4 regions of the Micromonospora sp. NPDC000089 genome follow, and region 2 is predicted to be linked to each of the others. Evidence: riboswitches for the same ligand, from Rfam matches in the RefSeq annotation. Region 2 holds a riboswitch; each other region holds the start of a gene.
The links. A riboswitch is a leader RNA that binds a small molecule or an ion and turns the genes downstream of it on or off. The one in region 2 is predicted to bind cyclic di-AMP.
Positions count from the first base shown of each region.

Region 1: another riboswitch for cyclic di-AMP. It lies ahead of ACFY3U_RS11125 (C39 family peptidase); the one in region 2 lies ahead of ACFY3U_RS04240 (coiled-coil domain-containing protein).
Region 3: another riboswitch for cyclic di-AMP. It lies ahead of ACFY3U_RS17720 (transglycosylase family protein); the one in region 2 lies ahead of ACFY3U_RS04240 (coiled-coil domain-containing protein).
Region 4: another riboswitch for cyclic di-AMP. It lies ahead of ACFY3U_RS07425 (NlpC/P60 family protein); the one in region 2 lies ahead of ACFY3U_RS04240 (coiled-coil domain-containing protein).

Region 1 covers NZ_JBIAZT010000004.1:333,105-335,297, reverse strand. The annotation lists gene ACFY3U_RS11130 (hypothetical protein) at 1-581, shown strand, start outside; cyclic di-AMP (ydaO/yuaA leader) riboswitch at 938-1,078, shown strand; gene ACFY3U_RS11125 (C39 family peptidase) at 1,313-2,170, shown strand.
Region 2 covers NZ_JBIAZT010000002.1:176,305-178,497, reverse strand. The annotation lists gene ACFY3U_RS04245 (cation diffusion facilitator family transporter) at 1-806, shown strand, start outside; cyclic di-AMP (ydaO/yuaA leader) riboswitch at 962-1,093, shown strand; gene ACFY3U_RS04240 (coiled-coil domain-containing protein) at 1,098-2,165, shown strand.
Region 3 covers NZ_JBIAZT010000009.1:15,198-17,390, reverse strand. The annotation lists gene htpG (molecular chaperone HtpG) at 1-136, shown strand, start outside; gene ACFY3U_RS17725 (hypothetical protein) at 224-979, shown strand; cyclic di-AMP (ydaO/yuaA leader) riboswitch at 1,121-1,293, shown strand; gene ACFY3U_RS17720 (transglycosylase family protein) at 1,293-2,015, shown strand.
Region 4 covers NZ_JBIAZT010000003.1:177,732-179,924, reverse strand. The annotation lists gene dcd (dCTP deaminase) at 1-76, shown strand, start outside; gene ACFY3U_RS07425 (NlpC/P60 family protein) at 135-1,175, opposite strand; cyclic di-AMP (ydaO/yuaA leader) riboswitch at 1,189-1,325, opposite strand; gene ACFY3U_RS07420 (NlpC/P60 family protein) at 1,490-2,193, opposite strand, start outside.

The sequences.
Region 1 (2,193 bases), on a different contig from region 2:
ACCAGCGCCGGTACGCCGAGGAGGTGGCCGTCGCCGCCGCCGGCGCCGCGCAGACCGCCCGCCGGCGGCGGGACGCCTGGTTGGCCGCCCAGGAGGACGCCGACAGCGCCTGGGCGGCGTACGACGAGGCGGAGACCGCCGCGCGTCGGTTCGCCGGGACCCTCGCCCTGCCCACCCCGCGCACGCCCCGCACCCCCGCCGAGTACGCCGCCCGGGAGCGCTGGCTGCACCGGGTCGCGGTGGCCGCGCACTGGCGGGGCGAGCTGACCCTGCCGCAGCTGCGGGACGTCGTCGCGCACCGGGACGGCTGGGATGCCCGCCGGCACCCGGTCGAGCAGGAGGCCCTCCTCGCCCGGTCGGTACGCGACGGTCGGCTCGGGGCGTACCGGGCGGCGGCCGAGCGGGAGCGGGCGGCCTGGCGGGACGCGGAGCTCGCCGCCGACTCCGCCCGCGCGCTGGCCGCGGAGGCGACGGTGGCGGCCCTGCGGCTGCGGCCGGCCCTGGTGGCAGCGCGTCGCCCCGCTGCGGCGCCGGTGGCCGCGACCCGCGCCGCCCGCTTCCGCCCGGCCCGGGTCGGCTGACGCCCGCGTCGTCCTACGCCGGCCGGCGGCTCGACGCGGCCGCCCGGTTCGCCGAAGCTGGCCGAATCGTTACCCGGAATTCGGTGAGCCCGGTCACGTCGGCACCGAACCGGTCATCCGGTGACGGTCGGTGACATCGATCGCGACGATCATCGGTGCTATCCACCACGCTGTCCGCTTGCCGACCCTGTGACACCGGAAAAGAACGTCGTCCGATCGAGCGACGCCAGTGCCATCCTGCCCCGGAAATTGCGCACGACGATCATGTTTCCGCAGCTGGTGGGCCTTGGCGTGGACCCGACCGGCCAGTAATGTCGCCCCGGTCCGGTGCGGTTTCCGATCGCAAGAGGCGACGCCGCGCCGACCCGCTCAATCGTGGCGACACGAGCCGGGGACCCACGCAGTCCCGGGGTGAATCCGCGGGCCACGGCCCGCGGTAGGGCGTTCTTCCCGCCCGAACCCGTCAGCTAACCCGGTCGGCGGTGTCGGAAGGAGTTCCATTCCGTGCAGTTCGATTCCACCCCTCAGTGGTTCCCCCACCTCGGTACCGGGGTGTCGTCGTCGGTCCACCGCGCACCCGCGCGCTGACTCCGACATCCGCCCCGACGTCCGGCTCCTGACCGGGCGATCCCCCGCCAGCGGCCCGCACCGGCCCCGACTCCGCGCGTGGCGCATCCGCCACGTGCCGCTCCGGCGCGCCCGCTCCGCCCTCGTACCGTGGAGGAACACCCGTGAAGCACCTCATGAAGCGGCAGCTGCGGCGCCTGGCCACCGAGCGGTCGTACCAGGTCGTCGCCGGCTCGGCCGCCGCCCTCGTGCTGGCCTCGGGCACCGCCGCCCTGGTCGCCGGCGCCGACGACGACGCGTCCCGGCCGCCGACCCCCGCCGCCATGACCGAGGTGGCGCCGCGACTGGACGACGTGGCCAGCCGCGGCCAGGCCCGGATCGTCGCCGGCGCGCCCGCCGCGGTCCCGTCCGCCAGCCCCCCGGCGACGCCGTCGGCCAGCCCGTCCCCGTCGGCCGCCGCCACCAAGGCCAAGGCCGCCGACCCGGACCTCGCCCCGAAGCCGGCGCCGAAGCCGCCGTCGTCCAAGGTCCTCAGCTACGACTACGAGGCCCAGACCACGTACTACTACTGCGGCCCGGCCGCGGTGCGCAACGCGCTCAGCGCCGCCGGCATCGAGCGCACCCAGGACGGCCTCGCCGCCGCCATGGGCACCACCGAGATGGGCACCAACTCGGCGTTCGACACCACCAAGGCGCTCAACGCCGAGGTCAAGGGCGAGCCGTACCGGACCCGGACTTTCGAGGGCACCCCGAGCTCCGCGCAGATCGACCGCCTCCAGGCCGACGTGGTCCGGGCGATCACCGACAAGCGCGCGGTGGTGGCCAACGTGGCCGGCGACGCCACCGACGTCGACGGCGGCTGGCACTCGTTCCCCGGCGGCCACTACATCGCCGTGGTCGGGTACAAGAACGACGGTCGGACGGTCCGGATCGCCGACTCGGCCGACCCGAGCCTGCCGGCGTACTGGATCAGCACCATCGACCTGGCCAACTGGATCGCCACCCGCGGCTACTCCGCCTGATCCCGGCTCGTCCGACGGGCGCC
Region 2 (2,193 bases):
CGGTCACCGCGTTCGGCACCGGCTCGCTGGCCCTGCTCTCCGACGCCGGGCACATGTTCACCGACGTGCTCGGCATCGGCATGGCGCTGGCCGCGATCACCGCCACCCGCCGGGCCGACCGCGACCCGCAGCGCACCTTCGGGCTCTACCGGCTGGAGGTGCTCGCCGCGCTGGCCAACGCCGTGCTGCTCAGCGGGGTGGCGGTCTACGTGCTGATCGAGGCGATCCACCGGTTCGGCGACCCGCCCCGGGTGCTCACCGGCCCGATGCTGGCGGTGGCGGTGCTCGGCCTGCTGGCCAACGTGGCCGCCTTCGCCCTGCTGCGCCCCGGCGCGCAGGAGAGCCTGAACCTGCGCGGGGCGTACCTGGAGGTGGTCGGCGACCTGCTCGGCTCGCTCGGCGTGATCGGCGCGGCGCTGCTGATCGCCGGCACCGGCTGGTGGTGGGCCGACCCGGCCGTGGCGGTGGCGATCGGCCTGTTCATCCTGCCCCGCACCTGGCGGTTGGGCCTGGCGGCGGTGCGGATCCTGGTGCAGGCCGCCCCGGAACACCTCCAGGTGACCGCCGTACGCGACCGGTTGACCGCCGTGCCGGGGGTGGCCGAGGTGCACGACCTGCACGTCTGGACGCTCACCTCCGGCATGGAGGTGGCCTCCGCCCACCTGACCACCACCCCGGGCGCCGAGCTCGGCATGGTGCTCGCCGCCGCCCGCAGCGCGCTGCACGAGGACTTCCGCATCGAGCATGCGACCCTGCAGATCGAGCCGGGCAGCTCGCCGGGCGCCTGCGGGCCCTCCCACTGGTAGTTAGCGGTTCCTTAAGAATCCCGGGGATCATGTCCGTTAATCACCCTTTTAACGGCATTATCTCGCGTACCCTCGGTCACGAAACGGGCGGCGGTCACACCCGTGCCGGTAAGCTCTGCCCCGGCCTCCGCGCGGCGGCGCCCACCGGCGCGGCGTGGTGACCGTCGCCTAATCGCCAGCACAGGCGAGCCGGGGAACCACGTTCGTGGGGTGCATCCGCGTCAGCGGTAGGGATCTTCCGTCCCGAACCCGTCAGCTAACCCGGTCGGCGGCTGACGGAAGGACACGTGCATGCAGGTTCGACACACCACCGCGCGGCTGCTGGCCGCGATCGTCGCGACGCTCGCCCTGGGCGTGTCGTCCGCGCCGCTCGCCACGCCCGCCGTCGCCGCCGGCCCGACCAACCACCTCGCCGCCCCCGGGGACGACGACGAGGGTGGCTCCCCCTCGCTGCGCGCGCAGCTCGACGCGGCCAGCAAGGGCTGGCTCGACGCCCGGGCCGCGCTGGACCGCTCCACCCAGCGGCAGAAGCAGCTCGACGCCCAGCTCAAGACCGTGGAGACCGAGCTCGGCTCGCGCACCGACAAGGTCGGCGAGATCGCCGGTCTGGCGTACCGGACCGGGCGGCTCGGCCCGATCTCCGCGCTGCTGGACAGCCGCACACCGGAGGGCTTCCTGGACCGGGCGCGGGCGCTGGAGACGGTGGCCGCCAACGAGGACCGTGAGCTGCGCAAGCTGGTCGAGACCCGGGACGCGGCGACCCGCACCCGCACCGCGCTGGCTACCGAGATCGTCGAGCAGCGCAAGCAGGTCACCGTGATGGCCAAGCGCAAGGAGCAGGCCGAGCGGGCGCTCGAGGTGGCCGCCGCCGAGAAACCGGCGCCGCCGAAGGCCGACACCGGCGCCACCCGGGGCACCTCCACCGCCACCGCCAAGGCCGCCCCGCGCAACTCCGACGGCTCCTGGCCGCCCGAGTCGTGCAGCATCAACGACCCGACCCCGGCCGACGGCTGCATCACCCCCCGGATGCTGCACGCGATGCAGCAGGCCCAGGCGGCCGGCTTCAAGCGGTACGTCTCCTGCCACCGGCCCAGCGGATCCGGCGAGCACCCCAAGGGCCGCGCCTGCGACTTCGCCGCCCAGACCGACGGCTTCGGCGGGGACGCCACCGGCGGCGACAAGACGTACGGCACCAACCTGGCCGCGTACTTCATCCGCAACTCCGACCGGCTCGCCGTGCTGTACGTGATCTGGTACCGGCAGATCTGGCTGCCCAGCAGCGGCTGGAAGTCGTACAGCGGGGCGGGCGGGGACCCGTCCAGCGACCACACCAACCACGTGCACCTGTCCGTGTACTGACCCGCGCCGACCGGTGGCCCGCCCGCCC
Region 3 (2,193 bases), on a different contig from region 2:
CGGCGACGACGCCCCGGCGATGACCGAGACCGCCGAGCTGCTGTACGGCATGGCGCTGCTCGCCGAGGGCGGCGACCTGCCCGACCCCGCTCGGTTCGCCCGGGTGCTCGCCGACCGTCTCGCCCGGACACTCTGACCGCGCGCCGCGGGGCCCCGGCCGGATGACGGGGTCCCGCGGCCGTGCGGGGCGGTGCGACCGGCGTACGACCGGCAGAATGCGGTCATGCGGGGGAGTGCGGCACGGCGGGCGATCGTCGGTGCGCTGTTGGCGTCGGGGCTGTTGCTGTCCGGATGTGCGGTCCATGAGGCGGCGCCGGGCGACGCGGAGCGGTTGGCCCGGCAGCAGGCACGCGACCGGCTGGACGAGCTGACCGCCGCTATCGACCGGGACCGTCCGTGGCAGGCCGACGAGTTCGGCCGGCTCGTCGCGGGGCGGGACCAGGTCGAGCTGGTGGCGCTCGACGGCACCACCCGGGGTGCGGGCGACGGCGTGTCCCTGGTGGTGCGCACGCACGGCGAGGCGACCACGAAAACCTGGGACGGCGCCGACGACGGCCACGCCGAGGTCGCGCTCTGTCATCGGCTCCGCTACCGGAGCGACGCCGTCGATCCGGTGACCGAGGTGGAGTGTCCGGCCGGCGCCCCGGTCACCCCGCGCCCCGCGGCCACCCTGCCGGCCGGCGTCGACGAGCGGCTGCGCCGCGAGCTGCCGACCGGTTCCGCCGCCACCGAGGCGTCGGTGGGCGCCCTGCTCGACCGGATGCGATTGGACCCCCGGGTACGCCGGGACGTGGCCACGCTCGACGGCCACATCGGCCTCGCCCTGCGCGCCGACCGGCGCGGCTCCTGCCTGCTGGCCAGAGTGGTGGGTGACCGGGTCGAGGTGTGGCGGCCGAGCGCCGTGCAGCTCCAACCGGGAGAGTTGAGCTGCTCGGCGGAGACGGCCGCGAGCGGTCAGGGGCAGCGTTCTCCGCATTGAGGCGGGCATTCTCCGCTCCTGTGGACGGTCCGCAACTCGGGGCGTCCGGTCGTCGCCTGACCGGGTGAAGAACTTCACAAGAGGTGGGCAAAGTGCAGAAACGGCTCCTAACGTCGATCCGGTCCGCCATCGCGGACACCACGGTCGGTAACGCCTAATCCATGCCGCCGGCCGCTGGACCTTGTCCCATGGGCATGGAGCGGGGGACCCAACGTTCCTCGGTGCACGTCACCTCGGGGTGAAGCCGCCAGTGGCGGCCGGGCTCCTCGGCCCGAACCCGACAGCTCACCTCGTCGGCGTGGAGGGATCACAGATGGCAACTCGATACATCGCCCGTCACCGACGGGTCAGCTCGCGCCGCGTCGCCGTCGGTACGCTCGCCGTCGGCGCGGCCACCGGGGTCGCCGCGGTGCTCGCGCCGGCCGCTCCGGCGAGCGCCGCCAGCGTCAACTGGGACGCGATCGCCCAGTGCGAGTCCGGCGGAAACTGGCACATCAACACCGGCAACGGCTTCTACGGCGGCCTGCAGTTCACCTCGGGCACCTGGGCCGGCTACGGCGGCAAGAAGTACGCCGCCCGCGCCGACCTGGCCAGCCGGGGCGAGCAGATCGCGATCGCCGAGAAGGTGCTCGACGGTCAGGGCATCGGCGCCTGGCCGGTGTGTGGCAAGAAGGGTGGCTCGACCAAGAGCTACTCGTCCGGCTCGGAGAAGTCCGCGCAGAAGTCCGAGCGTTCGGAGAAGTCGGAGCGCTCGCAGAAGTCGGAGCGGGCGCAGCGGTCGGAGCGGACGCACAGGTCCGAGCGGTCCGCGCGCACGGAGAAGGCCGAGCGCGTTTCCACGAAGTCGAGCCGAAGCGAGCGGCCCGCCGCCCCGGCGGCCAGCGGCGACTACCTGGTCCGCACCGGCGACACCCTGTCGGAGATCGCCGACGCGAAGAACGTCGCGGGCGGCTGGCAGGCGCTGTACGAGCGCAACAAGCGCATCGTCGGCGCCGACCCGGGCCTGATCTTCCCGGGTCAGCGGCTCAGCGTCTGACGCACCACACCCTCTCCCCGAGGGCCGCACCACCCTCTCCCCGAGGGCGCACCACGGCGACGCCCGGCCGGTCCACCGGCCGGGCGTCGCCCCGTCGGAGGGGCCGCCAGAATCCGGCAGGTGGCGGCGGGTCGGTGAGCGCCGGGGAGGGTTCCGCCGGGCCGGCGCGGGGTACTGC
Region 4 (2,193 bases), on a different contig from region 2:
GTCGCGCTACCAGGGGCAGCGCGGGCCGACGCCGAGCCGCTCCTGGCAGAACTGGCGCACCTGGCCGACCCGCTGACCGCGGGCCGCCGAGGGGCCGGCGCCCCCGCTGGTACGGCGGACGCCGGCCACCGCCGTCAGCCCGGTCGGCCGTAGCTGTTGACCTGGCCGTCGTCCACCCGCTTCATGGTGATCGGCTTGCCGGCCTGGGACGCGTGCACCACCCAGCCCCCGCCGACGTACATGCCGACGTGGTGGATGTCGCTGTAGTAGAAGACCAGGTCACCCGGGCGCAGGTCGGTCCGGCTCACCCGGGCGGTCACCGCCCGTTGCGCCCGGGCGTTGTGCGGCATGGAGACGCCCGCCTTCGCCCAGGCGGCCATGGTCAGGCCGGAGCAGTCGAAGTTGTCCGGCCCGGCGGCGCCCCAGACGTAGATCTTGCCGATCTGGGCACAGGCGAACTTCACCGCCACGCCGGCCGGGCCACCCGGATAGCCGGCCGGGCACGGGGCCGGCCGCAGCGGGCCGCCGCCGCCGTTGCCGTACACCGACAGCCGCAGCTTCTGCAGCTTGGCGATCTCGGCGTTGATCTGGTTCTTCTTCGCCGCCTGCTGCGCGTCGGTGCGGGCCAACTGGGCGACCATCTCGTCCAGCGGCGCCTTCTTGGCGACCAGCTCGTCGCGCAGCTCGACCACCGTGCGCACCTCGCGCTGCTGCCGGGACGCGAACCGGTCCAGCAGCTCCAGCTCGCCGACCAGCTCGCTCGGCGAGCGGCTACCCAGCAGGGCGTTGACCGTGGAGACCTGCTCGCCCTTGTACGCCTCCGCGGCCAGCCCGCCGACCTGGTTCATCGCCAGGTCGACCTTCAGCTGCAGGGGCTCGATCTGCCGGGCCAGCGCGGCGGCCTGCCGGCGCTTCACGGCCAGGTCCTGGCGGGTCGCGTTGTGCTGCTCGATGAGCGGCTCGAGGCGGTTCCAGTCCTGGTCGATCTGGTTCTCGATCTCGGCGACCGACGGCTGGGCGTGCGCCGCGGTGGCGCCGCCGGTCAGGACGACGGCGGCCCCGGCCAGCGCGGCCAGCGCGACGGTGCAGCGGGACCAGCGGGAACGCGGCGCAGCCGGGCGCCGGCCGACGAGTGTCGACCGGAGCGACGGTCGCCGCGGGGCATGGTGTGCCACCGGGCTTCGGTGCTCCTTCTTCCGCGACCGCCTACCGGGTTAGCTGACGGGTTCGGGCGGGAAGGGAGCGCCCTACCGCAGTGGCTGCGGATTCACCCCGGCGTACCTGGGTCCCCGGCTCGCCCGGAGGCGACTCGGCGGTGCCGGCCGTTACCGCCCGGGATGGACGGACCTCATGGCGGCCGACGAAGGACCAGAGTAGAGACGACCGTTATCGATCCGCAACCCGCCCTGCCGTGACGCTCCGTACTGATGGTTCTCAGATGGCGAAAGGGCCCCGGCTCTCGCCGGGGCCCACGCCATTGCCAGACGGGTCAGCTGACCCGGCGGAAGCCCGCGACGGGCATGTAGTCGATGTTGGTGACCTGAACCGGCTTACCGGTCCGCGGCGCGTGCACCATCTTGCCGTCGCCCAGGTAGAGGCCGACATGGTGCAGGTCGCTGAAGAAGAAGACCAGGTCGCCGGGGCGCGCCTCCGAGCGGGACACCGACTTGCCTTCGCCCCACTGCGCACCGGTGAAGTGGGTGAGGTAGATCCCCGCCGCCTTGTACGCGAACTGGGTCAGCCCGGAGCAGTCGAACGAGCTCGGCCCGGTGGCGCCCCACACGTACGGGTCACCGACCTGCGCGCAGGCCGTCCGGATGGCGGTACGCGCCGCGCTGCTCACCACGCCGTTGACCGTCGGGCAGCCGTCCACCTTGACGGTGGTCTTCGGCATCGCCGCCTGCAGCCGCTTGATCTCGGCGTTGATCTGCGTCTTCTTGGTCGCCAGCAGCTTCTCCTGGGCGGCCTGGTCGGCGATCAGCGCGTCGAGCTTCTGCTTCTCGCCGTCGTACTTGCGGCGGACCGCCAGCACGCCCTCGACGTCCTTGTGCTCCTTGGCGGCGAGGCGGTCCAGCATGGTCAGCTGCTCGGTGAGGGTGCTCGGCTTGGCGCTCACCAGCAGCGCGCCCAGCTCCTGCGAGGGGCCGGTCATGTAGTAGCGGGACGCCAGGTCGCCGACCCGGCTCATCGCCA